One region of the Solibacillus sp. FSL K6-1554 genome, then DNA from elsewhere that is predicted to be linked to it. Evidence: riboswitches for the same ligand, from Rfam matches in the RefSeq annotation. Region 1 holds a riboswitch; the other holds the start of a gene.
The links. Region 1 has a riboswitch for glycine ahead of gcvT (glycine cleavage system aminomethyltransferase GcvT). Riboswitches for the same ligand answer to the same signal wherever they lie in the genome.
Positions count from the first base shown of each region.

Region 2: another riboswitch for glycine. It lies ahead of MHB58_RS08175 (amino acid permease); the one in region 1 lies ahead of gcvT (glycine cleavage system aminomethyltransferase GcvT).

Region 1 is NZ_JBBOSS010000001.1:2,486,266-2,502,934, reverse strand. It holds gene MHB58_RS12450 (LTA synthase family protein) at 1-1,741, shown strand, start outside; gene MHB58_RS12445 (DUF2759 domain-containing protein) at 1,832-2,008, opposite strand; gene MHB58_RS12440 (MBL fold metallo-hydrolase) at 2,181-2,825, shown strand; gene MHB58_RS12435 (DUF2626 family protein) at 2,881-3,123, opposite strand; gene MHB58_RS12430 (helix-turn-helix transcriptional regulator) at 3,241-3,939, opposite strand; gene comGA (competence type IV pilus ATPase ComGA) at 4,122-5,138, shown strand; gene comGB (competence type IV pilus assembly protein ComGB) at 5,119-6,192, shown strand; gene comGC (competence type IV pilus major pilin ComGC) at 6,208-6,522, shown strand; gene MHB58_RS20320 (prepilin-type N-terminal cleavage/methylation domain-containing protein) at 6,525-7,076, shown strand; gene MHB58_RS12410 (type II secretion system protein) at 6,985-7,278, shown strand; gene comGF (competence type IV pilus minor pilin ComGF) at 7,275-7,730, shown strand; gene MHB58_RS12400 (shikimate kinase) at 8,040-8,552, shown strand; glycine riboswitch at 8,679-8,771, shown strand; glycine riboswitch at 8,775-8,883, shown strand; gene gcvT (glycine cleavage system aminomethyltransferase GcvT) at 9,048-10,151, shown strand; gene gcvPA (aminomethyl-transferring glycine dehydrogenase subunit GcvPA) at 10,211-11,557, shown strand; gene gcvPB (aminomethyl-transferring glycine dehydrogenase subunit GcvPB) at 11,550-13,031, shown strand; gene MHB58_RS12380 (rhodanese-like domain-containing protein) at 13,204-13,587, opposite strand; gene MHB58_RS12375 (lipoate--protein ligase family protein) at 13,741-14,520, shown strand; partial or broken gene MHB58_RS12370 (vitamin B12-dependent ribonucleotide reductase) at 14,784-16,669, shown strand, end outside.
Region 2 is NZ_JBBOSS010000001.1:1,683,565-1,700,233, reverse strand. It holds gene MHB58_RS08225 (SDR family oxidoreductase) at 1-705, opposite strand, end outside; gene MHB58_RS08220 (bile acid:sodium symporter family protein) at 702-1,631, opposite strand; gene MHB58_RS08215 (thiamine pyrophosphate-binding protein) at 1,635-3,383, opposite strand; gene MHB58_RS08210 (iron-containing alcohol dehydrogenase) at 3,356-4,525, opposite strand; gene MHB58_RS08205 (GntR family transcriptional regulator) at 4,522-5,256, opposite strand; gene MHB58_RS08200 (ABC transporter permease) at 5,520-6,458, opposite strand; gene MHB58_RS08195 (ABC transporter ATP-binding protein) at 6,445-7,350, opposite strand; gene MHB58_RS08190 (GNAT family N-acetyltransferase) at 7,549-8,100, opposite strand; gene MHB58_RS08185 (helix-turn-helix domain-containing protein) at 8,315-9,586, shown strand; gene MHB58_RS08180 (MFS transporter) at 9,598-10,806, shown strand; gene MHB58_RS08175 (amino acid permease) at 11,018-12,355, opposite strand; glycine riboswitch at 12,616-12,694, opposite strand; gene MHB58_RS08170 (dehydrogenase) at 13,017-13,541, opposite strand; gene aspA (aspartate ammonia-lyase) at 13,754-15,169, shown strand; gene MHB58_RS08160 (DNA primase) at 15,223-15,525, opposite strand; gene MHB58_RS08155 (DUF771 domain-containing protein) at 15,542-16,213, opposite strand; gene MHB58_RS08150 (hypothetical protein) at 16,197-16,625, opposite strand.

The DNA.
Region 1 (16,669 bases):
CTTCTATGGATTGTCATTGTTCTTGAAATCACAAAAAGCACGAAATCGCTATATTGTTGGCAGTAGTATTTTACTGTCCTTCGTAGTATACGGAAATGTTGCCTTTTACCGTTTCTATAATGACTTTGTAACATTGCCTGTTTTGTTCCAAACGAGCAATTTTGGAGAGTTGGGAACATCAGCAGCAGCTATTATTAGCTGGATGGACATATTTTACTTTGTCGATGTTTTACTGATTATTATTGCTGTGAAGTTTTTACCGAAAGCGGATGAGCAGTTACTGCCTATTCGTAAAGATGCGCGTAAAGCTTACTTTGTCATGACGGCAGCTATTTTGTTTTTAAACTTAGGCTTAGCTGAAACAGAACGTCCGCAATTATTGACACGAGCATTTGATCGTGAACTGTTAGTGAAAAATATCGGAACGTACAACTATCATCTATACGATGTTTATGTTCAGTCGAAATCGTCAGCCCAGCGTGCATTGGCTGACGGGAGTGAGCTTGTTGAAGTAAGCAACTATGTTCGTGCTAACCAGGCGGAACCTAATGTTGAAATGTTCGGCAAGTATGAAGGCCGAAATGTAATTGCCGTATCACTGGAATCATTGCAGTCTTTTGTTATTAACGAAGAAATGAATGGGGAAGTGGTGACACCTTTCCTGAATTCATTAACAAACGATAAGGATACGTATTACTTCAGCGACTTTTACCACCAAACGGGATTAGGGAAAACTTCGGATTCTGAGTTTATTTTCGAAAACTCATTGTATGGTTTAGGTCGAGGGGCAGTATTCTTTACACATGGTGAAAATACGTATAATTCCTTTGCAGAGCGATTAGGGGAGAATGGGTATTTTACAAATGTTATGCATGCGAACAATAAATCATTTTGGAATCGTGACATGATTTACAAATCATTCAAACTAGATCAGTTTTATGATCTCGAATCTTACAATGTAACAGAGGAAACATCTGTAAACTGGGGATTAAAGGATATTCCTTTCTTTGAACAATCTGCAGCATTGATGAAAGAAATGCCACAGCCGTTTTACAGCCGTTTAATTACATTAACAAACCACTATCCGTTCTATTTGGATCCGGAAGATATAATGATTCCGGAATACGATTCAAATTCAGGAACTTTAAATCGTTATTTCCAAACAGTTCGCTACTTGGATGAATCGGTGAAGGAATTCTTTGATGATTTAAAGGAACAGGGCTTATATGAAAATTCAATTATTGTGATGTACGGAGACCACTATGGGATTTCCGAAAACCATAATAAAGCAATGGCAAAATATTTAAACAAAGAAGAAATTACACCATATGACAGTGCACTTTTACAGGCTGTCCCATTATATATTCACATCCCTGGTTCGAATGATGGACAAGTGATGGATAATGTAGCGGGTCAACTGGATATTCGTCCTACATTACTGCACCTGTTAGGAATTGAGACTTCAAAAGATATGCAATTAGGTGCTGACCTGTTCTCAGAAGAGCATGAGGATTTCGTTATCTTCCGTGATGGTCGCTTTGTAACAGATAAATATGTATATGCAGGTGAAGTATGCTACGACCGGGAGTCGGGAGAAGCAATTGATACGGAAGCGTGTCAGCCATTTATTGATCGTGCAACGCAAGAATTAGAATACTCGGATCAAATTATTAATGGTGACCTGTTGCGTTTCTATGATACAGAAACAGGAAATCTGCTGATTGATACGAATTATAAATAATGAAAGCTGCCCCGAAGAAATTCGGGAGCAGCTTTTTTTCTTCATATAAAAAACGTATTGCTAGTGTAGCAATACGTTTTTTGGTTGCAATTAGTGGGTTGGTGGATAGCCTTGATTTAAAACCGTCATAATGACGAACCAACCGAAAACACCTGCAGCTAAAGCGTTAAAAGCAGCAGCTAAAAGGTTTTTTTCTTTGATTGATTGGAATATGCCAATTACGCCAAAAATTGCAACTAAACCAAAAATAACCATTAATAAGTTCATAAAAAATTGACACTCCTTTCAACATTCCAAAAAATGTCTCAACAATATTCCTCTTTTATTGTAAAGGTTTCCAAATCGTTTGTCGAGAACTAAAAGTGGCGTTTGTTTGAACGATAACTTTCTCTATCAGAACGATTGAAAAAATGTATAATGGAAACTGAGGTGATAATCCATGTTAAATGTTAGAAAATATAGTCTTGGACCGATACAAACTAATTGCTATATTGTAAGCAATAAAGAAAAAGACTGTTTAATTTTTGATCCAGGTGAAGAAGGGGCACGTATTGTAAATGAATTACGTAAAAATGGCTTGAATCCATTAGCGATTTTATTAACCCATACCCATTTTGATCATATCGGTGGAGTGGATGCGGTACGGGCAATATATAATATTCCGCTGTATGTACATGAAAAAGAAGTGGAATGGCTTGCTGATCCAATGAAAAATGGTTCGGGCAAATATGCGGAATTGCCAAATTATATTGTTAAAAAACCCGATGGAGAACATATTATCCGAAAAGAAGGAGAAATGACTATCGGTGCGTTTACCTTTACGGTAGCCCATACACCAGGACATTCTCCGGGAAGTGTATCCTTTATTTTCAAAGATGATGCTTTTGCGATTGTAGGCGATACATTATTTGAACAAAGCATTGGACGTACTGATTTGATCGGTGGGTCCATGAATGTCTTGCTAAAATCGATTCACGATAAGCTATTATCATTACCGGAAGATACAATTATATATCCGGGGCATGGTGATTATACGACACCAGCTGCTGAAATGGATTCCAACCCGTTTTTAAATGGCTTTTAATTATCCCTATGTAAATGAAAAAACGACCGCTCTCGATTGAAGAGCGTGTCGTTTTTTAATGTCCGCCACCTGGAGTGTGTATGAATGTTGTGTAATAGGTGAAACCGGCGAAGAAAACAGTTAAGTATGCGCCAAAAATGTACATGTACATGCGTTCTGAAAGATTTAAGAAGCCTAATAATAAAAATAAACCTGTATTACCTACGAATAATAGCGAAACCTCGTTCATACCTCCAAGGTAGAACATAACGGCAAAAATAGCAGTCCAGAATGCCATAACTTTATACATATTGCTCATGAAATATCCCTCCTTTTCTAAAAAAATAGAATAGTCTCTCATTCATTATAAATCAAGTTTCTGGATAATGTAAACTGCGAGATATGGAAGAGTTGTGACAAATGAATAATTTTTCCATTAATTGTGAACGGAAATTTTGTATTTACAGAAGTCACAGTCATGTACCATACTTTCTATTTTTGTAATTTCATGACTTTCAAACAGTGTATCAACTTGTCCATACAAAAAGGATTCATGGAGTTGGCATACAATTTCTCCGTAGTTCATTAACTGTTCCTGGAAGGGACAGTTGAAAAGTGAGAATATAATGGATTTGGATTGATTATCTTCAATAACTTCCGGTATATAACCTATTAATGTCGCACTTTTAGTTAACATGGCCAATTTCTCATCAAATGTATAGGGAGATTTTCGTTTATGTGAATTCATTTGTTCAAGCATCGATTGTTTTCCGTCACGGTAACTGATTTCCTGTGCTTTACTCAGAGCATCTTCACCAAGCTCGCGAATAAGTTCAAGTGACCATTTAACTAATGAAGATGGCTCGCGTCGAGGAATACTTAAATTGATTCCTTCTTGCTTTGCTTTATATACTCTTCCAGGTCGTCCGCCTTTTCCGGTTTTTAAATGTTCTGATGTTATGGCACCGATTTCTGCAAGTTTCGTTAAATGCAGGCGTGCTACATTGGAGTGGATTTTAAATTGATCTGCAATATCTTGAACGGATAAAAATTGCTTTTGCTGTAACATAAATTCATAAATGGAAAACCGGGTTTCATCGGCAAAAGTGCTAGAAATTTTAATCGGATGAATCATATATAAACCCCCAATACGGTAAAAATTTAAAATTTAAAAATGCTAGCTTAACTAATATTCTACATGAATTATTAGTGAATTTGTTGATATAGAAAGAAAATTCCTATTAAAAAGAAATTTTATCTGTTTTTATATAAAATACTAGACAATCCATTTATAATGGAGTCATCTTAAATAAAGGGGTGATTTCGATTAAACCATTATCAATCATTGAACAAAAATGTTTTGAGCTTTTATCTAATGCAGCGCAGCTTAATGTGACCGACATCCATTTACTCCCCAGAGAAGGGTGCTATGATTTATTAATGAGAAAATACGGCCGTTTTGAAAAGGAAGATGAACTTCCTACAGAGCTTGCTACCCGTATGATTTCCTATTTTAAATTTCTTTCTTCGCTTGATATTAGTGAAAAGAGAAAGCCTCAGAGTGGTTCCTTCCAAAAATTTATTGACCAGTCCATGTATGCGTTCCGTATTTCCACATTACCTTCCAGCTTCTTTAAAGAAAGTTTAGCCGTTCGAATATTACGTCAAAATTATACCGTCCCCTTACAGACTTTATGTCATTTCCAGGAAAGTGTTGAACAGCTGTATCAATTGGCCAGTCTTGAAGGCGGGTTAATCTTGATTAGCGGTGCGACCGGAACCGGCAAAACGACAACATTATATTCACTGCTCCAATATTGTTCACAGCATTTATCCCGTCACGTCATATCATTGGAGGATCCAGTGGAAAGCAGACAAGAGCAGCTATTGCAAATACAAGTGAATGAGCGAGCCGGAATGACGTATTCAGCAGGTTTAAAAGCAATTTTAAGGCATTCTCCCGAAGTTATTATGTTAGGGGAGATTCGGGACAGGGAAACGGCAAAGGTTGCCATAGAAGCAGCGTTCTCCGGACACCTCGTCATATCAACGATACATGCAAAGGATACGGTGAACTGTATTTACCGGCTTCATGATTTATCGGTTTCACTTGAGGAGATGCGGCAGATGCTTAGAGCGGTTGTTTCACAGCGGCTAATCGAAACGGAGGTTAACGGCTATAAAGCGATTTTTGAATTTTTAACTGACGATCAATTACAGCTTGCCTTTGAATCAATTATCCAAGATAGATCTTTTACATTACCGTTTGATCAAACATTGGCAGGTCAAAGGGCAAAGCTTCTAGGAGAATACTATGAATATACCGCTCCTTAAAAATACCGCAACTGCTGCTTTATTTAAAAAACCTGTCATTAAGTCCTCAGAGCTCCCTACATTACTCCAACGAATTTCCACACTGTTAAATGAAGGCTATACATTTGCCCATAGTATCGAAATGCTATTGCCCTATCATGTAAAACAATATGAGCCCCTCCAAGAGGAAATATCGAATATATTGCGTGGGGGTGGTAGTGTAACACAAGTTTTTCAGCTACTTTCTCTTGATACACAATATTTAGTATCTATTGAGTTGGCGGAAGCGACGGGCAAACTAAGCGAAGCAATTGGTCTTGTTGCAAAACAGCTCGTTTTTCAACAGCAGGCGAAAATGAAACTAATAAAAGTGATGTCATATCCGCTCATTTTATTTACATTTTTAATTATATTGTTTTTAGCCTTTCGAAAATACTTTCTGCCGAATATGTCTTCTGTTATTACATCCCGCGTCCATAGCGAATCGTCCGCAAGCATTCAGTGGTCGACGTTTTTCCTCCATATGCCAGACTACATTATTGCAGTTGGAATTGTTCTGGTCATTGTTCTTTCCATTTTTGTTTATTATATCCGTAAGAAGCGAATCGATTTACAGCTTCATCTACTGTTTAAGCTCCCTTTAATCGGCCTTTTTTGGCGACTTTTTCTGACGAGACAGTTTGCTCGCCATTTAGGCAATTTATTATTAGCTGGCTTCTCGCTCCAAAAGGCATTCGATCATTTAAAATCCCAACAGCACCAAAAGCAGATTGCCTATATTGCTGGTTCACTTCAAGAACGTATTCTTATTGGCGATTCATTGGAGCGGACGGTGGAAGTCGTCGGCTACTTTTATCCGAAGTTTGAGCACTTTATTGCACATGGTGAGGCGAGCGGCTTATTAGGACGGGAGCTTATTTTATATTGTGAGCTTTTGGATGAAAAGCTACAGAAGATAATTGAACGAATACTGGCAATTATTCAGCCGCTGCTTTTTGTGATCATTGCCATTTGTGTTATTGCTGCCTATTTGAGTATTTTAATTCCGATGTATGATGTCATTGATTTTATATAAGAAAGGGTGGAACAGATGAAGAATGAAAAAGGATTTACGCTAGTAGAAATGCTTGTTGTTTTATTAATCATCTCCATTTTAATATTAGTCACAATTCCAAACGTTTCAAAGCACTTTGCATCAATTGATGAAAAAGGGTGTGATGCTTATATTTTGATGCTTCAAGGACAGGTAGAGGCATATAAACTGAATCATAATGAATATCCGTCTTCGGTCACAGATCTAATTGAAGAGGATTACATTGTGGAAGAAGATTTAAGATGTCCGGATAATACTGAAATTAAAATTGTGGACGGAAAAGTCGTTGGACCGGCGAACAGCGAAACGTAACGATGATGCATAAAGTTAAATCACTGTTAACAGATGAAAAAGGTTTTACATTACTGGAAATGCTTATCGTTCTCTTTATTTTTTTAGTAGTCAATTCAGCGATTCTGTATTTTTCACAAAAGCCGTTAATGGATTATACAGAAAAACAGGTGATGAGCCAAAACGAAATGTTAATACGCATGACACAATTACTATCCATTGAGACCGGAACCTATCATAGCTTTGAAATTATTAATTGTCACCGGATTCAAGTAAGAGAGCGCAATACTTCTACTATTGTTTTCGATCACAGAATAGCGCGGCCACTAGATATGTATTTAACTACTCCAAATAACCGGCTGATATTTAATACAAGAGGAAATGTCCAGGCGTTTGGACGACTGACATATCATTTTGAGAATAAAAGCTATCAATATTCTATTAATATCGGGAAAGCCAGAATTTTGGAAAAGGAGGTTTTTCATGAACCAGGAAGGACTAACTCTTGTAGAAACACTATTAGCAGTCGTCATTTTATTTTTCCTCTCGTCGACAATGATACCGCTCACGTTTAATATGAAACAGCAAATTGCGATACAAAAAATACAAGCCCATGCAGCGGAAGTGGCTTATATAGGAGCGATGAAGTATAAAAGGTATGGTCAATCAGCCGGTACACAACAAATTGATGGCATGCAGTTTCAATGGAATTACGACGGACACCGAATATGCGTCCGTTATGACAACAATGAAAAAGAAGAGGAACTTTGTGTATGAATTTCAAGCAAACATTAAGTGAGCGGGGGTTTACACTACTGGAAAGCTTGTTTCAGTTAACCGTGTTTGTGCTTTTTACCGCAATTAGCCTACTTATCCTCATATGGGTTCGGGATCTTCAACAGCTTGAGAAGATGAAAGATGAGGTGAACTGGGAATTGTTCGTTTATGATATTCATCAATACAATATGAATTCCGCATCTGGTAGGGTACTCAATTCTAATATGCTGCAATTGGAAATGTTAAATGATCCCGAGGAGCGGTTGTTTGTCTTTGATAAGTCAGAAGAGCATTTGCGTAAAAGGTCGAATAAAGGGGGAAATGAGATTATGCTGCCTTTTGTTAAGGAATGGGAACTGACGATTGTTGAAAATGAAGTGAATATGAGGGTAGTGATGAAAAATGGAACAAAGCGAGAAAGAGATCTCGTATTGCCATTGCCTCCAGAATGAGAAGGGTGCATTATTTTTACTGGCTGTATTTTTATTGTTCATCGTTTCTGGTGCTGCTGTTTTCTATACAAATGCATATTTTGCGCAAATAAAAGTATATAATTCATTGGAATCTATTTACGTTCGTGCTACGATAAATATACTAAATTTACCTTAAAGTTCGACTTCTTTTTGCAAAGTCGAAAAAATGTCACATCATGCGGTTTTGTTTGATACAAAAATATTTGTGTTAAAACGCAAAATGGAAACGAAAGAATAGGTAGAGGTGTAATTGATAAAGTAGTCCGTAATTAGAAGAAGGTGAACAGCATGCGTAAAATTTATTTAGTAGGATTTATGGGTTGCGGAAAAAGTGCGATTGGTAGACGTTTAAGTTTTTTCTTGAAAATGCCGTATTACGATATGGATCACGAAATTGTACGTCAGCAGGGTATGACAATTCCTGAAATTTTTGAGAAATACGGCGAAGCACACTTCCGAAAAATCGAGACGGAATTTTTAAAGAATTTTCGTGATGAAGCATGCATTATCGCTACAGGCGGTGGGGTAGCCGTCAATGAAGAAAACAGGAGAATTATGCGCCAGACAGGGCTCGTATTTTTTCTTGATGCTAAATTTGAAGATATTTATATGCGGATTCGGAATGATAAAAACCGTCCTATTGTTCAATCGTCATCGGAACAAGAATTGGAAAATCTGTATCACCAACGCAGAAGGAGTTATCGACTAGCTGGCCATATACAAGTACTCACAGCCGGAAGAACATTAAGACAAATTGTCGAGTATATCGGGTTTCAAGTAAAACGTCTTAAAGGCGAATGATTTTTCGATAATTAAACTTAATGTTCGTATTTTGAATAAAAATAAAAAAAGATTGCGTTTGCATTATATTCAATGTTAGGATATTGCTAAGAAGAGCAATAACATGAAGTAAATAATCTAACGCGGATGATGATACGGGGAGAGAACGTGATGTCACGTCGCCGAAGGAGCAAATAGCTAAGCTATGAATCTCTCAGGCAAAAAGACTCGTATTGGACGCAACTCTGGAGAGTGCTGTAATAGCTATTGTTACAAACAGCCACCAAAGGGGAAAGCCTAAATTGTGATAGAGGATCAAATTCAGGTGTAACTTTCAGGTGCCAGGACAGAGAATCTCGCTAAAGGGGATTCGTCTGTCTTTTTTTTGTGGATAAATCGGCTTTTAATATTCTGATGATTCTAATAAAAAGATAGATTTACACTTTTGATAGGTGTAATGTTGCTTTCCCCTTTGCATTGCAAAACGAACATACATAATTAAAGGAGGAAATGAACATGACAAATGAATTAAAGCGCACACCACTTTTTGACGAATATGCAAAGTATGGTGGAAAAACAGTTGATTTTGGCGGCTGGGAGTTACCAGTACAATTTTCTTCGATCAAAGAGGAGCATGATGCGGTACGTAACCGCGCAGGACTTTTTGATGTATCCCATATGGGGGAAATTATTGTAGAAGGCCCGGATGCACTTGTTTATTTACAAAAGATGCTTTCCAATGATATTTCGAAAATTGCAATTGGCGGCGCGCAATATAGTGCACTTTGCTATGAAGATGGCGGTGTTGTGGACGATTTACTGACATACCGTTTGGAAGATAATCGCTATTTACTATGTGTCAATGCAGCGAATATTGAAAAGGACTTCGAATGGTTACAGCAGCATGTCGAAGGGGATGTCAAAGTGGCGAATTTGTCAGATGACTACGCTCAAATCGCTTTGCAAGGACCTTTATCACAGGAAGTTCTGCAAACATTAACAGCAACAGACTTAACGGCAATCAAATATTTTAAATTCCAGGACAATGTAGAAGTAGGCGGACATTCGGTTCTTGTCTCGCGCTCAGGTTATACGGGAGAAGACGGATTTGAAATTTACGGAGCTCCAGCAGCGATTGTTGACTTGTGGAACAAAATTTTGGAAGCAGGAAAAGACCAAGGTGTAGTAGCAGCCGGTTTAGGCGCTCGTGATACACTTCGCTTTGAAGCTTGCCTGCCATTATATGGCCAAGAGATTTCAAAAGAAATTTCACCACTTGAAGCAGGGATTGGCTTTGCCGTGAAATTGGCGAAAGATCCGCTCTTTATCGGTCAGCAAGCATTAATTGACCAAAAAGAAAATGGCCTAACACGTAAATCTGTAGGTATCGAAATGATTGATAAAGGTATTCCCCGTCATGGCTATAAAGTATTTAAAGATGGTGAAGAGATTGGTTTTGTAACTACAGGAACTCAGTCACCAATGACAAAGCGCAATATCGGTTTAGCTTTAATTGACGCAAAATTCACGGAAGTTGGAACTGAATTAGAAATCGAAGTACGAAAAAATAGAGCAAAAGCAGTTGTAGTAGAAACACCATTTTACAAGCGTGCAAAATAAAGTGAAACTTCAATCTACCCGTTAATTGCGGGATAAAACTTTTGAAAAGAGGGTTAACAATGAAACATCGTTATTTACCAATGACGGAACAAGATAAACAAGAAATGTTAGACCGTATCGGGGTTGCGACAATTGATGAACTTTTCGAGGATATTCCTGAAAAAGTTCGCTTCCAAGGAAGCTACAATATTAAACCTGCAAAGTCTGAAGCTGCTTTAATGAAAGAACTGGCACAACTTGCTTCAAAAAATAAAGATACAGCAAGTAATGTCTCATTTTTAGGTGCAGGAGTCTACAATCACTATAAACCGGTAATTGTCGATCACGTTATTTCACGTTCAGAGTTTTATACAGCCTACACACCTTATCAGCCGGAAATTTCTCAAGGTGAACTTCAAGCTATTTTTGAATTCCAAACGATGATTGCGGAACTGACAGGTATGGATATTGCAAACTCTTCTATGTACGATGGCGGTACGGCATTGGCAGAAGCAGGTATGCTTGCTGCAGGCCATACACGTCGCGGTAAATTACTCGTTTCAGGAACTGTCCATCCAGAATATCACGATGTTGTGAAAATGTATGCAACAGGACAATCAATTGAAGTTGTTACTATTCCTGCAAAAGACGGTGTGACAGACATCGAAGCATTAAAAGGCTTAATCGATGATCAAACAGCCGGTGTTATTGTTCAATATCCAAACTTCTTTGGTCAAATTGAAAACTTACAGCCGCTTGCAGACATTACACACGATGCAAAAGGATTGTTTATCGTATCTGCTAACCCGTTAGCTCTTGGCGTATTAACACCTCCAGGAAAATTAGGTGCCGATATTACAGTTGGGGATGCACAAGTATTCGGAATTGCTGAAGCGTTCGGTGGTCCACACTGTGGCTATTTCGCGGTAACGAATAAATTAATGCGTAAAGTACCTGGCCGTCTTGTTGGGGAAACAGTAGACCAAGAGGGTCGCCGTGGTTATGTATTAACATTACAAGCGCGTGAGCAGCACATCCGTCGCGACAAAGCGACATCTAATATTTGTTCTAACCAGGCATTACTTGCACTTGCTTCTTCAGTAGCAATGACAGCTCTTGGCAAACAAGGTATGCAGGAAATGGCAAAACAAAATATCGTGAAGACACGCTTTGCTAAAAATGCCTTTGAAGCAGCTGGTTTTGAAGTTGTTTATCAAGGCGCACACTTCAACGAAATCGTCGTTAAGACAAATCATAATGTGACAGAGCTAAACAAAGCATTAATCGAAAAAGGCATTATCGGCGGTTTTGACTTAGGTCGTGTTTATCCTGAATTAGAAAATCATGCACTCATTGCTGTTACGGAAATCCGTACAAAAGAAGAAATCGAGCAATTAGTTGCAGAAATGGGGGCTTACAATGCATAACGAAAACCAATCACTCATTTTCGAAATTACAAAACCAGGTCGTGTCGGCTACAACTTAGAGCCATTGGATGTTCCTGATTTTGATCTTGAAGAACTGCTTCCAAAAGAGTTAGTACGTCAAGAAGCGGCTGAATTGCCGGAAGTTGCAGAATTAGATATTATGCGTCACTATACAGCACTTTCACGCCGTAACCATGGTGTAGACTCAGGGTTCTACCCGCTTGGTTCATGTACGATGAAATACAATCCGAAAATCAATGAAACGGTTGCACGCTACGCTGGTTTTGCCAATGTTCACCCATTACAGGATGAGTCAACAGTACAAGGTGCAATGGAATTATTATATGATCTTCAAACATCCCTTCAGGAAATTACAGGTATGGATGAAGTAACATTACAGCCAGCAGCAGGCGCACATGGTGAATGGACAGCATTAATGATGATCCGTGCATTCCATGAGGCAAATGGTGAAGGTCACCGTAACAAAGTAATTGTACCGGATTCGGCTCACGGTACAAACCCGGCTTCTGCTACAGTTGCAGGCTTTGAAACAATCACAATTAAATCAGGTGATGACGGCTTAGTGGATCTTGAAGATTTACGCCGTGTTGTCGGTCCGGATACAGCAGCATTAATGCTGACAAACCCGAACACTTTAGGTTTATTTGAAGAAAACATTTTAGAAATGGCTGAAATCGTGCATGGTGTCGGCGGTAAGGTTTACTATGACGGCGCAAACTTAAACGCTGTTATGAGTAAAGCACGTCCTGGCGATATGGGCTTTGACTGTGTTCACCTAAACTTACACAAAACATTTACAGGTCCACATGGTGGCGGTGGTCCGGGTTCAGGTCCTGTAGGAGTAAAAGCGGATTTAATTCCATTCCTGCCGAAGCCGGTATTAGTGAAAAAAGAAGATGGCACGTTCCACTTCGACTATAACCGTCCACAATCAATCGGTCGTGTGAAACCATACTACGGAAACTTCGGCATTAATGTCCGTGCATATACGTATATCCGTTCAATGGGTCCAGATGGCTTAAAGGCTGTAACAGAATATGCTGTATTAAATGCAAACTATATGATGCGCCGCTTGGAAGAGCACTTTGATTTACCGTATGACCGTCACTGTAAGCACGAATTCGTGTTATCAGGCCGTCGTCAGAAAAAATTAGGTGTTCGTACATTGGATATCGCAAAACGCCTTCTTGACTTTGGCTACCATCCACCAACAGTTTACTTCCCGTTAAACGTGGAAGAGGGAATTATGATCGAGCCAACAGAAACAGAATCGAAAGAAACATTGGATGCATTCTGTGATGCAATGATTCAAATTGCTCAAGAAACAATCGATAATCCATCGATCGTTCAAGAAGCACCGCATACTACAGTAATCAGCCGTTTAGACGAAACACGTGCTGCCCGTACACCGGTGTTACGTTATACTAAAAAAGAAGAAGTCACAATTTCATAAATTGTGACAAAAAAGGTCAGAGCTGTTTTCTGGCCTTTTTTCTTTGAATAAGGTTAGACTTCTAACGTGTCAGTATATAATAGAAGAAACTATTGAAAAACAGACAATTATGAACGATACTGCCGGTGAGTGAAAATTAAAAAGCCCTCTACACTGTAGAGAACTTTTAAGATTAGTTTTTCGATTTAACTTTACCTGTCCAAGTTTTGAATCCGCCTTGTAACTGATACAGTTGGCTATAGCCTTTTTTCTTTAATGTCAGCGCTGCTCGTGCACTACGGCCAGAGTTTTGGCAGTAAAGGTATACAGGCAGGTCTGGTCGGATTTCTTTATGACGTGTATTAAGTTGCGTCATCGGAATGTTTCGTGCACCTAAAATATGTCCTGCTTCAAATTCTTTGGGTTCGCGTAAATCGATTAATTGGGCTTTACGGTACCCTTCGATAAATTGCTCCTGTGTTAAATTTGTAACGGATTTTTTTAAGCGCATAGAGTTGATTACTACGTAAGCAACGATGACTACTAAAATTATTAGTATCGTATATAAAATTGTCACTGCGATATTGCCCCTTTCTTTCTGTACTTACTATTATAAGAGATGAACTAGAGTTAGTCGAGCGAGTTTGTTAAAATGAATTGGTGGAGGCGAGAAATTGTGAAAAAACAATGGTATTTTATAAATTCGGGGCCATGCAGCCCAGCCTATAACATGGCATTAGATGAAGCGTTACTAGATTGGCATAGCCAAGGGGAAATCCCGCCGGTTATTCGTTTTTACGAGTGGAACCCTGCAACATTATCAATCGGTTATTTTCAGCAAGTACATAAAGATATTAATTTAGAAGCCGTAAAAAAGCAAAATTTAGGTTTCATTCGTCGTCCTACAGGCGGACGTGCTGTTTTACATGACCAGGAGCTTACATATTCAGTGATTGTGACAGAGAGCTACCCGAATATGCCTGAGACTGTTACAGAGGCGTACCGTGTCATTAGCGAAGGAATTTTACAAGGGTTCCGTCTATTAGGGTTGGACGCTTATTTTAGTGTGCCGGAGACGAAAGAACAGCTGGATGATTTAAAGAAACCGAAAAGCGCGGTTTGTTTTGATGCACCAAGCTGGTATGAGCTAGTAGTTGAAGGAAAAAAAGTAGCGGGCAGTGCACAAACACGTCAAAAAGGCGTAATTTTGCAGCATGGAGCCATTTTATTGGACCTGAACGAAGAGCTGCTGCTTTCAGTGTTTAATTTTGCTACAGCCGAAGCTAAAGAAAAAATGCGGAAAAAATTACCCGAGAAAGCCGTTGCGATGAATCAGTTTGTCGATACGCCATTTACAATCGAGCAATGTGTGAATGCATTTTCTAAAGGGTTTGAGATAGCTTTGGATATAGAACTGATTCCTTATGAATTAACGGAGCAGCAAACACAATATGTAGAACAATTAATGCAAAATAAATATTTAACAGATGAATGGAATTTCAAAAAATAGATTGCGAACGTGTGTTTTGATTTTTTATAAAAAAATTTTTATACCCGAAACGTTGGTATAGGTGGATTTAACAAAAACTAAAAAAAATCAACCCCTTGTTTGAAAAAAAGATTTATTGTAATCTTTTTTAAGTGTAATTATATAACCCAACATATAGAATGGTATTTAAGAAATAAGCACAATATATGGTATAAAATGTGTTTAGTTTACATTCATGAAGGGAATCTTAAAATTATTAAATCGTCCAAAGGGGGGCTTACGCGGTGGCAAGTGTTTTAGAACAATCCATCCAAGTCAATCAATTAAATCAAGATATTGAGCAATTTCCTCAAGTGCACCCGATTACACCGGATATGCAAATTACGCACAAAGGTGTATCACGTCTTGTTATGATTGACCGTTATTCTTTTAAAGATACGGAAAAGAAAACATTAAAAACGGGGGATTTTGTTGTTTTGACAGTGAAACAAGATCCGAAATTCCCGGCGCGTGGACTTGGCATTATTCATTCGATTAATCCGGAAAAGAATACCGCTCTTATTAAAATTGATGAAGATTACCGTCATGTATTGGAAGGCGAAGAACAAGAGACGGGTATTATTGAACGCTCATTGGATATTATTGAAAAGCCGCTCGAAATTTTTTATGAGCAAATTGCAAAACGTAATGCAACAGGCTTAGCTTCAGTTGAGAAAACAGAAGAAAAGCGCAAAGAATGGTTCGGAAAGTTTTATGAAGAGCTTGTGTCAATGAATTTTATCCCTGCAGGCCGTGTAATTTATGGGGCAGGTTCGGAAACAGAAGTAACTTTCTTCAACTGTTATGTAATGCCATTTGTCGCTGATTCGCGTGAAGGCATCAGTGATCACCGTAAGCAGGTAATGGAAATTATGAGTCGCGGCGGTGGAGTTGGGACGAACGGATCGACACTTCGCCCGCGCAACACATTGGCGCGCGGTGTAAACGGTAAATCAAGCGGATCTGTAAGCTGGCTTGACGATATTGCCAAGCTGACACATCTTGTTGAGCAAGGTGGGAGTCGCCGAGGTGCTCAAATGATTATGCTGGCAGATTGGCATCCGGATATTGTGGAATTTATCATTTCAAAAATGCAAAATCCACGTATTCTCCGTTACTTAATCGAGAATACAGAAGATGAATCAATTATTCGTCTAGCAAAAGAAAAATTGAAATTCAAGCCTTTAACACAGCAGGAAGATGCGATGTATCAAGGCATTGTGAACTATAAAAATATTGAAGGTTTTGGCGGATTTAACGAAGCGATTATTCGTGACGCTGAAACGAAGCTACGCGATGGCGGAACTTACTCAGTCCATAATCCGGATTTCTTAACAGGTGCAAATATTTCGGTTACATTAACGAAAGAGTTTATGGATGCTGTGGAAAACGATGAGGTCTTCGAATTACGCTTCCCGGATGTAGAAAACTACACACCTGCACAAATGCTGGATTACAACGAGAAATGGCATGAAGTCGGTGACGTTCGTGAATGGGAGAAACTTGGTTACCCAGTTCGAACGTATCGCACAATCAAAGCAAAAGAACTGTGGAATTTAATCAACGTCTGCGCAACATATGCAGCAGAACCGGGTATTTTCTTCATTGATAACGCAAACGATATGACAAACGCAAAAGCGTACGGTCAGAAAGTTGTTGCGACAAATCCGTGTGGAGAACAACCATTAGCACCATATTCCGTTTGTAACTTGGCTGCCGTTAACTTGGCGAAGTTTGCAAACAAAGAAACGAAAACAGTTGATTTTGATGCATTGCGCAAAACGGTCAAAGTTGGCGTACGTATGCAGGATAATGTTATCGATGCAACACCGTACTTCCTCGAAGAGAACAAAAAGCAGGCACTTGGTGAACGTCGAGTTGGGCTTGGTGTAATGGGCCTTGCCGATCTATTGATTTACTGTGAAAAAGAGTACGGTTCTGAAGAAGGTAATGCGCTAGTCGATGAAATCTTCAAGACAATTGCAGTTGCAGCGTATGAAGAGTCGGTTGAACTGGCTACAGAGCGCGGCAGCTTCCCATTCCTTGAAGGACAGACAGAAGTAGAAACAGCACGTTTGCGTGAAGCATTTATTAACACAGGCTTCATGAAAAAAATGCCACAGCATATTCG
Region 2 (16,669 bases), 800 kb from region 1:
TGTGACAGCACCATCTCCCGCCAAATTAAAGATACCCGTAATATCACTGTCAATCGCTTTGGCAAAACAGGCGATGACGTCCTGATCCCATATAAAGACAAATGGGCTTTTAGAATTGGCCACACCGAGTACTATATTTTGTTCAAATAAATTGGTAATTTGGTTGCGCACATTCTCCCCTAAAATCGTACCAATTCTAAAAATCGTTTGCTCGAGCTGCGGGTATTGCGTTCTGTACTGGTCGAGCATCTCTTCCACTAATCTCTTATGATACGAATAGGCAAATGCTTCATTACCCCGGATTGGATCCGTTTCTTCGATCCACTCAGCGTTATTGGCATAATACCCGTAAGCCGCGCCACTCGATGAAACGACAATCCGTTTTACATCCGTCTGTACACATGCTTCCAGTATATTCTTTGTGCCCAGCACATCGACGGAATATTCGAATTCACGGTTGCTTTTCTTTCCGGGTGTGACAATTGAAGCTAAATGTACGACGACATCGATGTTATATTGTTCGAAATATTGCCGTGCTTCATTTGAGCGAACATCCAATTCGATATATTGTAGATTGGGATGCGCTTCAAAAGGTGACTTATTCCGAATATCTGCTGCTATAACTGTGTGATTTGTATTGTGCAATAAATGCAAAACTAGCTGCTGGCCTAAATAACCGCCCGCCCCTGTTATTAAAACGTTCATGCCTGTACCTCCTGTTGAACTGTGACAATTGCTTCCGGAGCGCGCCTTGACCAAAAAGTAGCGATTGCTAAACCAGAAATAATATGCCAGATACCCCAGAATGCCGCAACTAATGCCATGCCTCCAAGACCTCCAAAAAAATTGAAGATTAACACTAGCCCAAGCCCCGAATTTTGAATACCGACCTCGATTGCGATCGCTCGTCTGTCGCGTTCATTAACTTTTAATGCGCGGGAAGAGAAATAACCGATACAAATTGCCAATAAATTTTGCAGTATTACGACCCAAATAACAGCTCCTACATTCGTAATAAATGCATCGAAATTATTTGCTACCATTATGACAACAAACAAGATAAATATGACAATCGAAAGCTTCATCATAATCTGATTAAAACGCGCGGCAAATTTAGGATATACTTTTCGAATATACATGCCTATAATAAGCGGCAGCCCCAGCATAAAGAAGATGGTTGTAAACATATCGACAACGCTAATACTGAATGATGTTATGATTTCTTTTGTCGGGCCATATAGGGATGCCCAAAACATCGTGTTCAGCGGTGTCATGACAATCGCCAAAACTGTGGAAATGGCTGACATGCTAATTGACAGTGGTGTATTGCCTTTTGCATAATGTGTTAAAAAATTCGATAAATTCCCCCCAGGACAAGCGGCGACTAAAAACAGCCCTAATGCAATACTTGGAATCGGCTGAATAATGCTCACAAGTACAAATGTAATCGCCGGCAACAGGAAGAATTGACAAGCAAGTCCGATTAACGCCGGTTTGGGAGTCTTTAATGATCTCTTAAAATCTGAAACTTGCAGATCGAGCGCAACGCCAAACATAATAAATCCTATAACGATGTTCATTATTAACAGGGCCGTTTCATTAAAGTTGATTTGAATAGTGTCGATTCCCATACATTATTTTCCTTTCGGTTCGGCATGCATATCTTTAAAATAACGTAAACCAGGCGCCCACATATGCTTTACTGGATCCACCTCAGTATGAATAACTGTACATTTCCCTACTGAAATAGATGTTAGAAGAGCCTGCTCCAGCTGATCAATGGTTTCTACATATTCACCATGTGCACCCATCGCTTTTGCTACGAGGTCAAATCGGATTTCACCTAAATCAGCATTGATGCTTTCATGTGGATCCAATGTTTTTTTCCACATCGTTTTTAACGGTCTTAGCGCAAAATGCTGATTCATTTTCACCATGCCCCATTGTTTATCACATAGCACGATGTAGACAACATGCAGATTGTTGCGTACGGCTGTTTCGATTTCCTGTGGATGGAAGCCCATTGCCCCGTCCCCAATAATGCATAATACAGGCTGCTCCGGCTTGGCAACTGCGGCTCCAAGTGCCTGACCAACGCCAGCTCCAAGCATTCCGAATTTAAATGTCGATAAAAGCGGCATTTCATCGTTCACTTCATAATAAAAGTTCGACCAAATGGCTGTATTCCCCCCGTCAATTACAAGGGGTGTATTTTTAGGGAATATCTGATTCGCCATATGCGGGATTTGTGCTGGATTTAAAGGTGAATTTTTATCCGCAGTATGCTCATTCAATTTTTTACGATGCTGTTTTTTCGACTCAATATGTTTTTCAATCAATTGTTTTCGATTTGTATCAATCACTGTTTCCGAATCTTGATTTAAGACGACCAGCAGCTCTTGTAGAAATGCTTTAATGTCTGCCTGAATCAATAGTTCGGCAGGTTTGTTAGCTCCTAGAATGGAAGGTTCCAAATCCACTTGAATGACTGTTTGATGTGCATTCCAGTAAGGTGCTTTCCCCCACCAGTCGGTTTCACCGAGGCGAGAACCTAATATTAATACGACATCCGCATCGTTTCGTACATTGTTATTTGCTTCAATATGCACCATTGGCATCATAAGGACGTTATCCTCACTCATGGCACCGCGTCCTGCCCAGCTTGTAGTAACCATTGCCTGCAGTTTTTCCGCAACTTCGGTCAACTCCTTTTTTGCTCCTGCATGGATGACACCGCTGCCTGCATGAATAATTGGAAAGGTTGCTGACTTCAATAGTTGGGCTGTACGTTCAATCTGATAGTTCGATGCTTTCGGCAGCTCCAGCATCCGGTATTGCGAAGGCTCCCAAAAATTCAGTTCACAATTTACTTTCGTATTCATAATATTTTCCGGAATATCCAAATGAACGACACCCGGACGCCCCTCATAGCATTTGCGCAATGCCATTCGCAGCATTTCGGGAATGCGGTCAAAGGAAGGTACTGCCTCACTCCATTTGGCAAACTGTTTAATGGTTGCGGTCTGATCGAAGCACTGATATGTTCCGCCGCGGTCAGGATACATAATGCCTGTCCGTCTTGCACTCGTAATGCACAACACCCGATTGCCTTCCGCTTCTTCCACTACCAAACCTGGCAGAATATTGGCTACACCCGGTCCATTACTAGCCATACATACCCCTAAACGATTTGTCACTCTAGCATACGCGCCTGCCATATGTGCGGCACTCGTTTCATGGCGTGGTGAGATGAGCTCAATTCCATGCTTTTGCAAATTCGAATAAAATCCGAAATACGTTCCGTCAATAATCCCAAAGATGTTTTCTACACCTTCTTTTGCCAACATTTTTGCTACTACTTCTCCACCTGACATTGTTGCCATTGCACAATTCCCCCTTCAATTTGTAAACGCTTTCTTAATTGCTTAAAAATTATTTCAATATCCCCATTTTTCGGCACTTGCCTGTTCGTTAAAATACCATTGCCGGCTAATGCTTGATCCGCAAGTTGCTCGATCACTTCATCCGTCAGTAATGGTTCAATCGCTTGTGCACTCTTCCAAACGTGCTGTTTCCTGTTCAGTTCGTCCAAATAGTCACTTAAAAATTGGGCCCCGGTTATCCCGATGATTTTTGCAATTTCCTCGTATCGTTTATACGCACTTTCCAGCGAATATTGGATCACAAACGGATGCATCAGCGCGACACACTGACCATGAGGCATATGGAATTTTACGCCTAGTGCACGCCCTGTTGCATGTGCCAAATTTGTCGAAGAGTTGGAAAACGCTATTCCTGCGTAAAAGCTTCCCATTAATAATTGCTGTCTCGCCTCAATATTGTGCGGCTGTTCATAAACGGTCTCAATATTTTTTGAAATACAGGAAATCGCTTCTTTAGCAAAGTAATCACTCATCGTATTAGCTTTCGTTGAAACGAATGCTTCAATTGCATGAGTTAACGCATCCAGTGCCGTAAAACTCGTAATGGATGGCGGCACATTTACCGTAAGCGTTGCGTCTAAAATGACGACATCCGGAATGAAGCTCGGGTGTGCAGGATTAAGCTTTTTATGAAGTTTCTCGTCTGTAATCACCGTTACTTTTGTAGCTTCAGAACCTGTTCCGGCAGTAGTAGGAATGGCAATAAACGGCATTCTGTTCAATTCAGGGATGTTCGGAACATCGCTTAAACTCAAGTTCGGATTTACCGCAAAAACAGCGACCGCTTTCGCTAAGTCAATGACACTCCCGCCGCCGATTGCTATAACACCGTCACAGCTGTTTATATGAAGCTCAGCTAGAGCCCGGTCAAGTTCATCTGTTGTTGGCTCCCCTTTTAAAATTTCATAAAAGTGTGCATCACAGACTTCCTGCTTTAAATTTTCCAATTGATTCGTTAATGCACTCCTGCTGTATAGGATGAATGGTCGCTGTATCTTTAGTTGTTTGATTTCCGCTGATAATCGTTGAAATGAATCGATACCTGCCACGATTTTTTTTGGTAGGAACAGTTCATAAATCATGAGCTCGCACCTCCAGCCGTCCTTTTTGTTTTCAGTTTCAACATATACAGTTCTGGATGGAACAGGCTACTGTAATATTCAATCACTTCACCCTGCACGCCCAATATGACCCGTTCAATATTTAAAACATTTGTATAAGGCTTCAAATCAAGCAATTTGGCATCTTCCTCACTAATAGGACTACAGCGGATCGTCTGTTCAGCTTCCACCATCGTAATCTTCAATTCTTTTTCGATAATGTCATAGATTGTCGCTTCATTCAGATTGTGTGCGGCTATTTGTTTCCCTAGATGAGTATGGTAAAAATGGCGTTCAATTGAAATAGGCTGATCATCAGCAGTTCGTACTCTGGATATAGCAAATAATATGGATTGCCCTAATATCGCATTTGCTTCTGGAAAGTTATCAATATTTTTTGCATACAGTAGTCTCGCCCCAGGCTTCATCCCCATTTGCCTGACCGTCTCTGTAAAACTGTTCAAAGAATTAAGCCAGTCATGCACTGTCTTATTTTTTGTGATAAATGTTCCTTTTCCGTGGATTTTTTTCAAAACGCCTTCATGGACTAAATGCTTTACCGCCTCTCTCACGGTGGATCGACTAACAGTAAAACGCTCCATCAATTCACGTTCGCTCGGAATTTTCTCTACATACTTCCCTTCGACAATTTCAGTTTTCAATAAATCCTTCAGCTGAATATGTAACGGAATATGATTTTCAAAGTTCAACATATCCACCTCCAATGGTCCGCACATCATAACGTCCGTACCAGTTAACTTTGTAAAATTGATTATAGAGGTATTTTCCAATAATTACAATTAATTTTCAGAATTTTCTAATATATGATTTCACTATAATATTTCAAACTACCATTTCCGTAAAATGGAAAAAACAAAAATTCCCCATTTCCTAAATCTAAATTGATAAAGGAATGGGGAATTTTTTAAATTATATTTTTTCGCTATATTGTATTGTTAAAAAATTTTTTTCTGCTCTATGCCGTCACATCACGCTTCATAAAGTAACCGAACGTAATTGCCAAGAAAATAACGGCATATACAATATTGACAACTAACGAGAATGTAAACGTTAATCCTTCAATCATTGGCATACTTCCCGGTGCATAATATGATAAATCATTGGCAAACCAAATGTATTTCGCGAAATCATATTGGGCGATAAACATTGTCGCCGTTGAACCCATTAGTAAAATGAACAGCGATAAACTTACCGCTAACGTACTTGAACCAAAAATTGTACCGATCATGAACGCAAATATAATTGTCATAATTGTAGAACCGAGTGAATAAAGCGTCGTTTCAATAAAGGTATTTTTCACCGTCTCCTGCACGATTTGCCCATCAACAATCGATAATGCTATCGAACTATCTGTACCGAATAAAGCTATCCCGATAATTAATGCGACAACGATTCCAGCGGCAAAGAGTACAATACCATAAAGAATGGACGCAACAAGTTTCGAAAATAAAATTTTCCATCTTGATACAGGTCGCGTCAGCAACATTTTAATCGTACCAGTACCGAACTCAGAAGATACGATACCTGCCGCAATCACAACTGTAAAAATACCCGTCACCATGATTGTCAATGATAATGATAAGTCCATATGTTCCGTAAATGTCATGGCATTTGCTGCTGGCAAATCATTGGCGATACGGTATTCAGCCATCGCAATTTCTTCCTTGAAATATTGCTCATCTTCCGGCGTTATATCTTCCGAAGCAAGCATTTCTTTCGGATACGCCATCATTTCTTCGTTTGCTGCTATGCGCGCCTCTTTAGTACTTGAATCCACATCATAATATTTGTTCATACCAGCCACAAATACGATTAACACGATTAAAAGCCCGCACATAATCCAAGCATTTTTTTGCGACCACATTTTGATCCATTCATTTTTAACGTATTGCATCGATAGCACCTCCACCTGTCATCTCGATAAATTGATCTTCAAGACGTTTTTGAATCGGCTGGATCGTATAAAGATCGATACCGGATTCAACGAATTTACGAACAAGCGCAGGCACTTCTTCTTTTGTCAGATTCACTACATAGCCGCCGTTTTCTTTTGTTAACGGCTCTTCGAACATTGCCTGAAGCTGGTCCGGCTGTCCGACTTCAATATAATATTGTGCTGCCGCAACATGTTGCAGTTCGCGAATATCAATCAGCTCGCCATTTTGGATAATCGCAATACGATCTACCATTAACTCGATTTCCGATAAAAGGTGGCTCGATACAACGATTGCCACATTATCCTCTTCCGCAATTTTGCGTAAGTACATACGGAATTCACGGATACCGGCCGGATCCAGACCATTCGTCGGCTCATCCAAAATCAGAAACTTTGGACGATGCAGCATCGCCTGTGCCAGTCCGAGACGTTGACGCATCCCTAACGAATACGTTTTTACTTTTTCATGAATACGATTTTGCAGACCCACTTGTGCTACGACTTCATCAATACGCTGTTTTGTTACCCCTTTATGCATACGGGCAAAGTGCTGCAAGTTTTTGTACCCTGACATATATTTGTACATTTCCGGGTTTTCAACGATTACACCGATATTACTGATCGCTTCTTCATAATTTGTCGACAGCTGTTTCCCATCGATGATTACTTCTCCTTTTGAAGGATACATTAACCCCGTCATCATACGGATCGTCGTCGTTTTACCCGCCCCGTTCGGACCTAAAAAGCCCGTTATTTGACCTGGATAAAAGTCGAGATTCAAATCTTTAATAATGTGTTTGCCTTTAATCGTTTTATTCAGATTTTTAATTTCCACAATTGGCTGTGACAATTGTCCACACCTGCTTTCTGCTTTTTCTTCTATTACAAGCACTTTTTCGTGTGCCTAAATGTTTTATGTATTGGCATTAATGACTTCACATGTAATAGATTCTAATTACTATACTTGATGAGTATGGAAAAAGTTTCATTATTTATAATTTTTCCGACAAAAAACCTCATCAGTTACTTCTGATGAGGCCAAAAACAGTTATTTATATTCTCCTACCCATTCGTCTTTTAACAAACCATACACCGCATGATCGACATAATGATTGTACAGCCACTCTGCCTGACGGATTGTCCCTTCATGCATAAAGCCTAGTCGCTCCGCAATATGACGGCTTTTCGTATTGTTGACGGCTGCATGAATTTCGACTTTCCCAAGCTTATATTCATTGAAGGCGATATCAATGATGCCTTTTACAGCGCGTGTCATAATCCCTTCACCTTGGAATTCTTCATCTAAAAAATAGCCGATCTCACATTTTTTCAGAGACCAGTTAATTGTATTAATCGATACTTTCCCGACAAATTGTCCTTTATAAAAAATCGCTGTATCGAGACCTTCACGCTTTGCAAATTTTGATAAATTCATTGCGGCAAAATCGCGTGTATCTTCGACAGTTTTTGTATTATCTACCCACCCAAGCCATTCGCGTAAATAATCGCGTGAACGGTCAATGAAAGCAAAGATTTCTTCTGCATCATTTTGTGTAATCAATTTTAATTGAATTTCATTATCTACTTCGTAAAAGAACATTACTATCTCTCCAATCTAAGCTCCCATTTAAAACAATAAACCCTTTTTTATTTTCTTATCATATAGAGCTATTTCAGAATATGCAATTAAAATATCTAATCCTTTAATGATTTGTGTAAGTTTACCATTTTCACAGCGTTAATTGTGCTTTTTTTAAAGAAAATTCGCAATATTCCCGGTTTGTATTTTGGTAAACTAACTATGAGGTGTTTTTATGGAAAACAATGAACATGCTTGGGGAAAGCTATTAAAATATTATCGTCAAAAAAAGAAGCGGAAACAAGATGACGTGGCATTCGGCATCTGTACCCCTTCCTATTTAAGCCGAATTGAGAACGGACTTGTTATAGCAGAACATTCGATTTATGCGCAGCTGTTTGAAAACTTAGGCATCGATTTCAACCAGCTCGAACAACAATTGAAAAACCAAACCGCTTTTTTGGAGCAGCTATACGAAAAACTATTATTAAATGCCGAGCTAACATCCGATGAAATTAAACAATTGACCGATATCCAAAACGATGAGCAGCCTTTTGAACAGCAGCTGATGGCAAAGCTTGTATATGCACGTTTCCTGTACTCAATAAAAGAAGATGATGATGCAAGAACAATACTCAATGAAGTCGAGCCGCTCGTCAGCTGGAAAAAAGATCGGATCACGCAGCTATTCGTAGCGATTAGGGCGTTCGGCCATCTTTCTTTTCACGAATTTGAACAGTTATCCCTTAAAGAAGCGGAAAATCAATTTGCGCAATATTTATCGAATGCCCACCCGTTTGAGCTGGCTAACTACCATTATCATATCGCTTTTGCGAATCATCGAAGCTACAAGTTGCACAAAGCGCTTGAACATATTGAACTGGCACAACAATTTTTTATCCACCAGTATAAACCGTTGTTTCAGTTGAAACTTTACTCAATGAAAGGTGTAATTTTTAATGATTTGCACCGATTCCGTGAAGCTATTCAGGAGTTTGAAGCAGGACTTGAATTACTGTCAAATGTCCAGTCCATCCAAACACCGGTGCAATGGAGCTCACTGCATAACAACATAGCCTACTGTTTTGAATGCCAGGTAAATTTCCCGGAAGCGTCCAAACATTATGAACTGGCGAATCAATACGACGAAGACGTGCATTCGGCGATCAACTGGATGCGTACGTGCTTTGTACAAAAGGATTTCGATCAGCTGGAAATACTCTTTAATCGCTATGAAGAAATTCGGTTTACTGTCCCTCATCATATTTATCAGCGGAGGTTATTGCAGTATGCGGTTGATACAGCACATACGATCCGCGGATTGAAATTACTGGAGGATGAAGCTTTTACCCATTTCGATGAACAGCAGTATTATTCGCTAATTCTGTTCTATGCTCCATTATGGGGACAGTTTTATGAGCAGCTCCACGCCTATAAACAGGCAAGTCATTGCTACAGGCAGGCATTGGAAGCGAGTGAAAAAGTTCGTCAACGAATGAGCAGCTAAGGGGTGATGAGATGAAGTTACGTAAAGAATATTTCTATTTATGGTTTGGGTTTGGCGCATCAAAATTGGGCAGCTGGATTTACTTGATCGCTCTCAATTTAACGGTTTGGCATTTGACCGAATCCCCGGCTGCGGTTGCGGGTATCTATATCATTGGCCCGATTGCCCGCATTATGTGCAGTTTTTTTGCAGGCTCGATCGTAGACAGAGCCAATAAAAGAACCATCTTAATTATTTGTGATGTTTTCCGCGCAGGTCTTGTGTGTTTGATGCCGCTGCTTTCGGAAATCTGGCTTATATACAGTTTTATCTTTTTGGCAAATGTCGCCGTCTGTTTTGCCAATCCGAGCAGCACATTTATGATTACAAAACTTGTATTGCCAAATGATCGTCTTCGGTTTAATGCGATCAACAGCATGTTAGGCTCGGGAAGCTTTATGATTGGACCTGCTTTAAGCGGTGCCATTATCGCCATAAGCAGTACTGCTGCGGCAATGTGGGTGAATGGTGTCATGCTGCTGTTCAGTGCGTTCATGATGTTTTTATTGCCGAATGTTGAGCAGAAATCGGCAGGTACCGCTACTGTACTGACACCCGCTGTCATCCGTGAAGATTTTTCAATCGTCTGGACTTTCATTTCGCAACGAAAAGCGGTACTGAAGTTCTTTATTTTATATTCAACAGCTTTAATGATCTGCTATTCGCTTGATTCTCAGGAAATGTCGTTTTTGAAGGATTTTCATCAAGTAACGGATTCAGTTTACGGAATCATTGTAGGTATCACGGGAATCGGTGCCATTGTCGGCGGCTATTTGGCTGCCCGATTCGTCAATAGTCTGTCACTCGTCTCATACATTGGCATCGGGTTTACATGTACGTTACTATCCTATTTCACATTTTATTTCTCGCCTAATTTGACGATTGCGGTCGCTGCTTTCATATTGCTCGGACTGTTTATGGCATTTAGCAATGCGGGCTACGCGACCTTTTACCAGCAGACTATTCCGACCGAATTGATGGGACGGTTCGGCAGTTCGCTTGGCCTGATAGAAAGCGTAATGCAAATTACCTTAACCTTGATCATTGGATATTTGGCGGAAATCTATACAATTCAGCTGACAACTAGCCTCTTTGCCTTTATCGGCGCTGTCATCGCATGTATCGTCTATTTCCACCTGTTATACAATAAATCACTTTTTGTAAAGGAGGAGCTAACATGATTACGTATGAAACAATTTGCTACTGCTGTAAAAAACCATTTTTATTAATAGAAGGAACGGTAAAATACCGGAATTACAAACGGAATATGCAGGGGAAATTTTCCTGTGATTCATGTGACAATAAAATCTTCTCAGAAGCAAGAAGCCAATTTTTGCGGAAAATAAACTAATAGAAAAAACCGGGCTTCCTCGATGGAAACCCGGTTTACTGTTATTTTTTTCGAACCTTATAAAGAACAAACAGCAGTATAAACCATATCGGTGTTAACAGCAGAGATGTTCTCGTTGATTCGGAAATACCCATAATGACTAGTAAAAATAAGAAGAATGCCAATACTAAATAGTTGATGAATGGTGTTAATGGCGCTTTGAAAACTGAAGTTTTATGTAATTCCGGATGACGCTTTTTGTAAATGATATGCGAAATCAGAATAATGCTCCAAACCCAAATAAAACAAATTGCACTAATTGTTGTCACGATACTGAATGCATCGTCCGGCATGAAATAACTAAGCAATGCCCCAATCGAAACGACGACCGCAGAAAATATCAGACCATTTTGCGGCACCGCATTTTTGTTTAATTTACCGTATGCTTTTGGTGCTTGTTTATTATTACTTAAACTGTACAGCATACGGCTCGTTGAGAACATCCCGCTATTCCCTGCAGAAGCAGCTGATGTCAGCACAACAAAGTTAATTAAACCTGCTGCAATCGGAATACCTACCAATGCGAAAACCTGAACGAATGGTGAACTTGCAGCGCTTAATGTATCCCAAGGATTGATGGTTAAAATGACGAATAATGCCCCTACATAAAACAGCAGAATACGTACGGGAATTTTATTGATTGCAGATGGAATATTCTTTTTAGGGTTTGCCGTTTCAGCAGCAGCTACCCCTACTAATTCAACCCCAACGAATGCAAAGACAACCATCTGGAACGCCATTAAGAATCCAAATGCCCCATTCGGGAATAACCCTCCGTGCTCCCATAGGTTCGATACGGCAACTTTGCCTGTATCTGTTTCAAAACCAATGATCAACAATATAATTCCAATTGCAATCAATGCAACAATTGTGATGATTTTAATCAACGCAAACCAAAACTCCAGCTCTCCGAACAGTTTGACCGTTAATAAATTTAAAATAAGTAAAACTACTAAACATGCGATAGCCGGTACCCATTGCGGGATGTCGAACCAGTATTGCGTGTACATACCGACAGCGATTATATCCGCCATTGCCGTCATAACCCAGCAGAACCAGTATGTCCAGCCCGTAATATAGCCTGCCCAATCCCCTAAATATTCAGTGGCGAACTCGGTAAACGATGCATAGCCGCCTTTTGATAAAAGCATTTCGCCAAGTGCACGCATGACGAAAAATAGTGCGATACCAACGATTAAATATGCAAAGATAATAGAAGGTCCTGCAAGTGAGATCGCTTTACCTGACCCTAAAAACAACCCCGTTCCGATTGTTCCTCCAATCGCTATTAACTGAACGTGTCGATTTTTCAGATCGCGCTTTAATTCTTGTTGTTCCAAAACGATTCCTCCAAAGGATAAGTATTTTGTCTGTTTACACAGCGCAAAATAATAAGTACTTCATCGCGGTCCATCAAGTAATTTTTTCTGGAAAATTAAAACAGGGACTGATTATGTGCCAGTCCCTGTGTCTAAGAATAATCGATCTCGCCTCTGCGAAATCGCGTCCAGATTCCAAAAAATCTGTGACATCTATCGAGGGCTTTTCTTTTTCAAACAGTGGATGCTACATACACCAATTTTTAAGGAAAAGCGTCTCTCATTACTCTTCTGTCCTTTTGCCTGAGATTATGAACCCTTCGGCGACGCGGTATACGCGCTCTCTCCAGAAACTGCTCCCGCCAGTAGTTTTATCCACGACGATCAACGCTTGATATGTATGCAATTAGTTGCCTATAGGTCATCTGGCATCTTCCAGTTTCCTATAGCTCGCGTTCAATACTATTATTGTACGATAATCATACTATCAATTTTATGCCCGCCTTACAATGGATAATCGTAGTCAGTTATTATGTAAATAGCAATTTAACCTTATTCCCAACATAATGTTTTCATCTTGCAGAAGATTCATGACTAAAAAAATATTACACCGAAAATTCAATATTTTCAGTGTAATATTTCATATAGAGGAATTGGTAGCCCCTCGTAATTCTGTTTTCGTTTACTGCAGTTTTTCCTGTACTGTTAAATCTTCTTCGTATGTTGTTCGATTGATATCGATCAGCTTACCTTTTGTTGTGTTTGACTTTTTCATTTTGACAACATACGTATTGTCTAAAGCAATGTCTGTGCAGGCGATGTCTTTCTCGCGAATATCTTCAGGATAATTTAAAGTAATAACTAATGTATTCCCGTCTTTTTCGATTTTTTCAAGTTCTCTTCCACAGCCATCTGAATACCCTGTGACAAACAGCACTTCTTCTGTTTCAAAATCGATGGGCGGAATCGATTCAAAACCAAAAATATCGGCCCACGTCGTATAAAGCTTTTCATCCTGCACGATTGAAATACTCGTACCAACTTCAGGGGGAATCGAATCTAATTGAAACAGTAATTCATATTCAACTTGATTTTCTTCCTCAACAGGGTCGGTCGAATTGGATGAGGTTGCTTGCTCTTTCGTATTACATGCTGCAAGTAGAAAGATCAGTCCCATGACAAGCATGCAACTAAAACATTTTTTCAATGTCCATCACCTCGTTTCTTACATAATTAGTCGGATGAAAAATAAAAAAGTTTCGATTTTCCCACATTTTATCTGTTACTATTGGTTAATTTAAACTTACAAGATTATGTTAAATAAACTAATAATTCAGCAAGTAAGCTTTTATCATAAAATGGCGTATAATGTAGTTGTTTATCCAACTATTACACCATTCTCTTGGAGGGTTTGTACAAATGAGTACACGTATTGAAAAAGACTTTTTAGGCACATTAGAAATCCCAAAGGACGTTTATTACGGCGTTCAAACAACTCGTGCATTAGAAAATTTCCCGATTACTAAAATGACAATGCACCCTGAATTAATTCGTGCATTTGCCATCGTAAAGAAAAGTTCGGCACTTGCAAATGCCGCTATCGGTAAATTGGATCCGGTAATTGCCAATGCAATTGCACAAGCATCCGATGACATTATTTCAGGACTATTACATGACCAGTTTGTTGTAGATCCAATTCAGGGCGGAGCAGGCACTTCAATGAACATGAATGCCAATGAAGTAATTGCTAACCGTGCACTGGAAATTTTAGGGGAAGAAAAAGGTACTTATTCAATCATTAGTCCTAACAGCCATGTCAATATGGCGCAGTCAACAAATGATGCATTCCCATCGGCTATCCATATCGCAACAGTTTCTACATTAGATAATCTAATTATTGCAATGGAAATGATGCGTGATAGCTTTATCAAAAAATCAGTAGAATTCGATTCAATCGTTAAAATGGGACGTACGCATTTACAAGATGCTGTACCCGTTCGTTTAGGTCAGGAATTTGGTGCATACGCTGCCGTTGTTTCTCGTGATATTGCTCGCATCAAAAAAGCGCAGCAGACAATGCTGCAAATCAATATTGGCGCAACTGCAATCGGTACAGGCTTAAATGCAGATCCAGAATATATGAAATTAGCTGTGGAAAACATTGCGGTTTACAGTGGCTTCCCGTTTATTAAAGTAGAGAATTTAATCGACGGTACACAAAATACCGATACGTATGCAGAAGTATCATCAATGCTAAAAATCGCTATGATGAATATGTCGAAAATCTGTAATGACTTACGCTTAATGGCATCAGGTCCAAAAGCCGGATTTGCAGAAATTCGCTTACCGGAACGCCAGCCAGGTTCTTCTATTATGCCAGGTAAAGTAAACCCGGTTATGCCGGAAGTAATTAACCAAATTGCTTTCCAAGTGATCGGTAACGACGTGACAATCTCACTTGCATCAGAAGCAGGTCAATTTGAGCTTAACGTAATGGAACCGGTTCTAGTATTTAATCTGCTTCAGTCGATTGAAATTATGACGAACGGTTTCACAGTATTTACAAAATACTGCCTGGACCATATCGAAGCGAATGAAGCACGTCTGCATGATTTTGTTGAGCGTTCAATCGGTGTTATTACTGCACTGGCTCCACATTTAGGGTATGAGCGTTCAAGTCAAATTGCGCGTGAAGCATTGCATAGCGGCAAATCTGTACGCGAACTTTGCTTAATGTACAATTATTTCACACTTGAGCAGCTTGATATTATCTTAAATCCATTCGAATTAACGCAACCCGGTATTGCTGGTGAACGTGCATTTGAAAAACAATAATAATAGCTAAAACGAAAGCTCCTCCGGGATATTTTCCCTGCGGAGCTTTTTCATTAAATATAGAGTACTTCTTTTGCGAGTAAAATCGCTCGCTTGCTGACTTCCAACTTGTCGCCGTCCGCATTCAGCTTCACGACACCATTTGGTTCATCAAAGATGGATTTCAGCTGTGCTTTCGGTTTGACTCCAACCATGATTGGTCCTCTTTCGGCCTCACCTGTTCGGAGCTTTTCCTGCTCTCGTGCGACACCTTGTTCTTCTCCGATTTTCGGAAAGGCTGTAGTTAGTTGCTGTAAATTTCGGGGACGTGTCTGATTATTTAAACTTGAACTCCCTGTGCCAACAGAACGAATCATAAAGATCCCCCTTCATCTATCTTTTCTTACTTTTTCGTATATCAATATCCGCGTATATTTCTACTTCCTGTAGTGCCTGATTAGCAAGCTGATCCGCTTCACCGTTTAGTTTGCGGTCAATATATTGATACTCCGGTCGAATGCCAAGTTTTTGGAGCTTTGCATCGATTTTATCGGCCCATGTTGTGAGAACACTATCGGTTACTGCCCATTCGCCGTTCATTTCATTAATGACGACTTGCGAATCGCCGTAAACCTTTATTTTTTGATGATGGACACCCATTTCCTCTAGCTGTTCAACCGCAAGATTTAATGCCGCATATTCCGCTTCATTGTTTGATGTTAAATACTCCGCCAGCTGGTTCGTCCGCAGGCGATAGTTTTTGCCATTCTGTTTATAATAGACGACAATCCCTAAACCGGCCAGCTTTTCTTCTCTATTAAAACCGCCATCAAAATATACTTCCACTTCGGTAGGTTCTGTTTCAAGTGATTTTAAATATTTTTTCAGCTCTTTTAATGTCCATGTACTGTCATGTTCATCCGTCATCACAATTTTTTTTGTGCGACCCGTATTTTCCATATCCAGTACAAGCGTATAGGCATGCGCTGCAGGAATTGCCTCACTTCGCCATGTAATTTCCTGCTTAGCCTTTGTGATATATCGCCATTCAATCGTCAATTCCAATCGGTTCTCCCCTTCCATTTGTCGTCTGCTTCAAATCTTCTTTATAAAACCAGTTAATACACAATGTACTAACCATTATGCCAACTATAAACGGTGGTGATACAAAAAATAAAAAATACGCGCTGCCGACCGGTGCTTTCATAAAGTATCCGAATACGATTGGCTGCAGAATACAAAAAATAAAGCTTGTTAAGTAAAGTGCCAGTTTGCTGTAATTTTTACGCATGAAGTACAGCACATAATACCAGGGAATCACGACAAAAAAATAAATCGGCAAAACATAAATAATGATGGACATGGCCGTACCGAATGTGATCGATTCATTTATATAAGGCAATGAAAATGCAATAAAAACCATGACCGCCATGACATAAGGTAAAAAACCGGTTAAAATGATTTGCCAACTCTTCATCACATTCCCCCTATTTCCAATCATTATACCAAACACTATTTGCC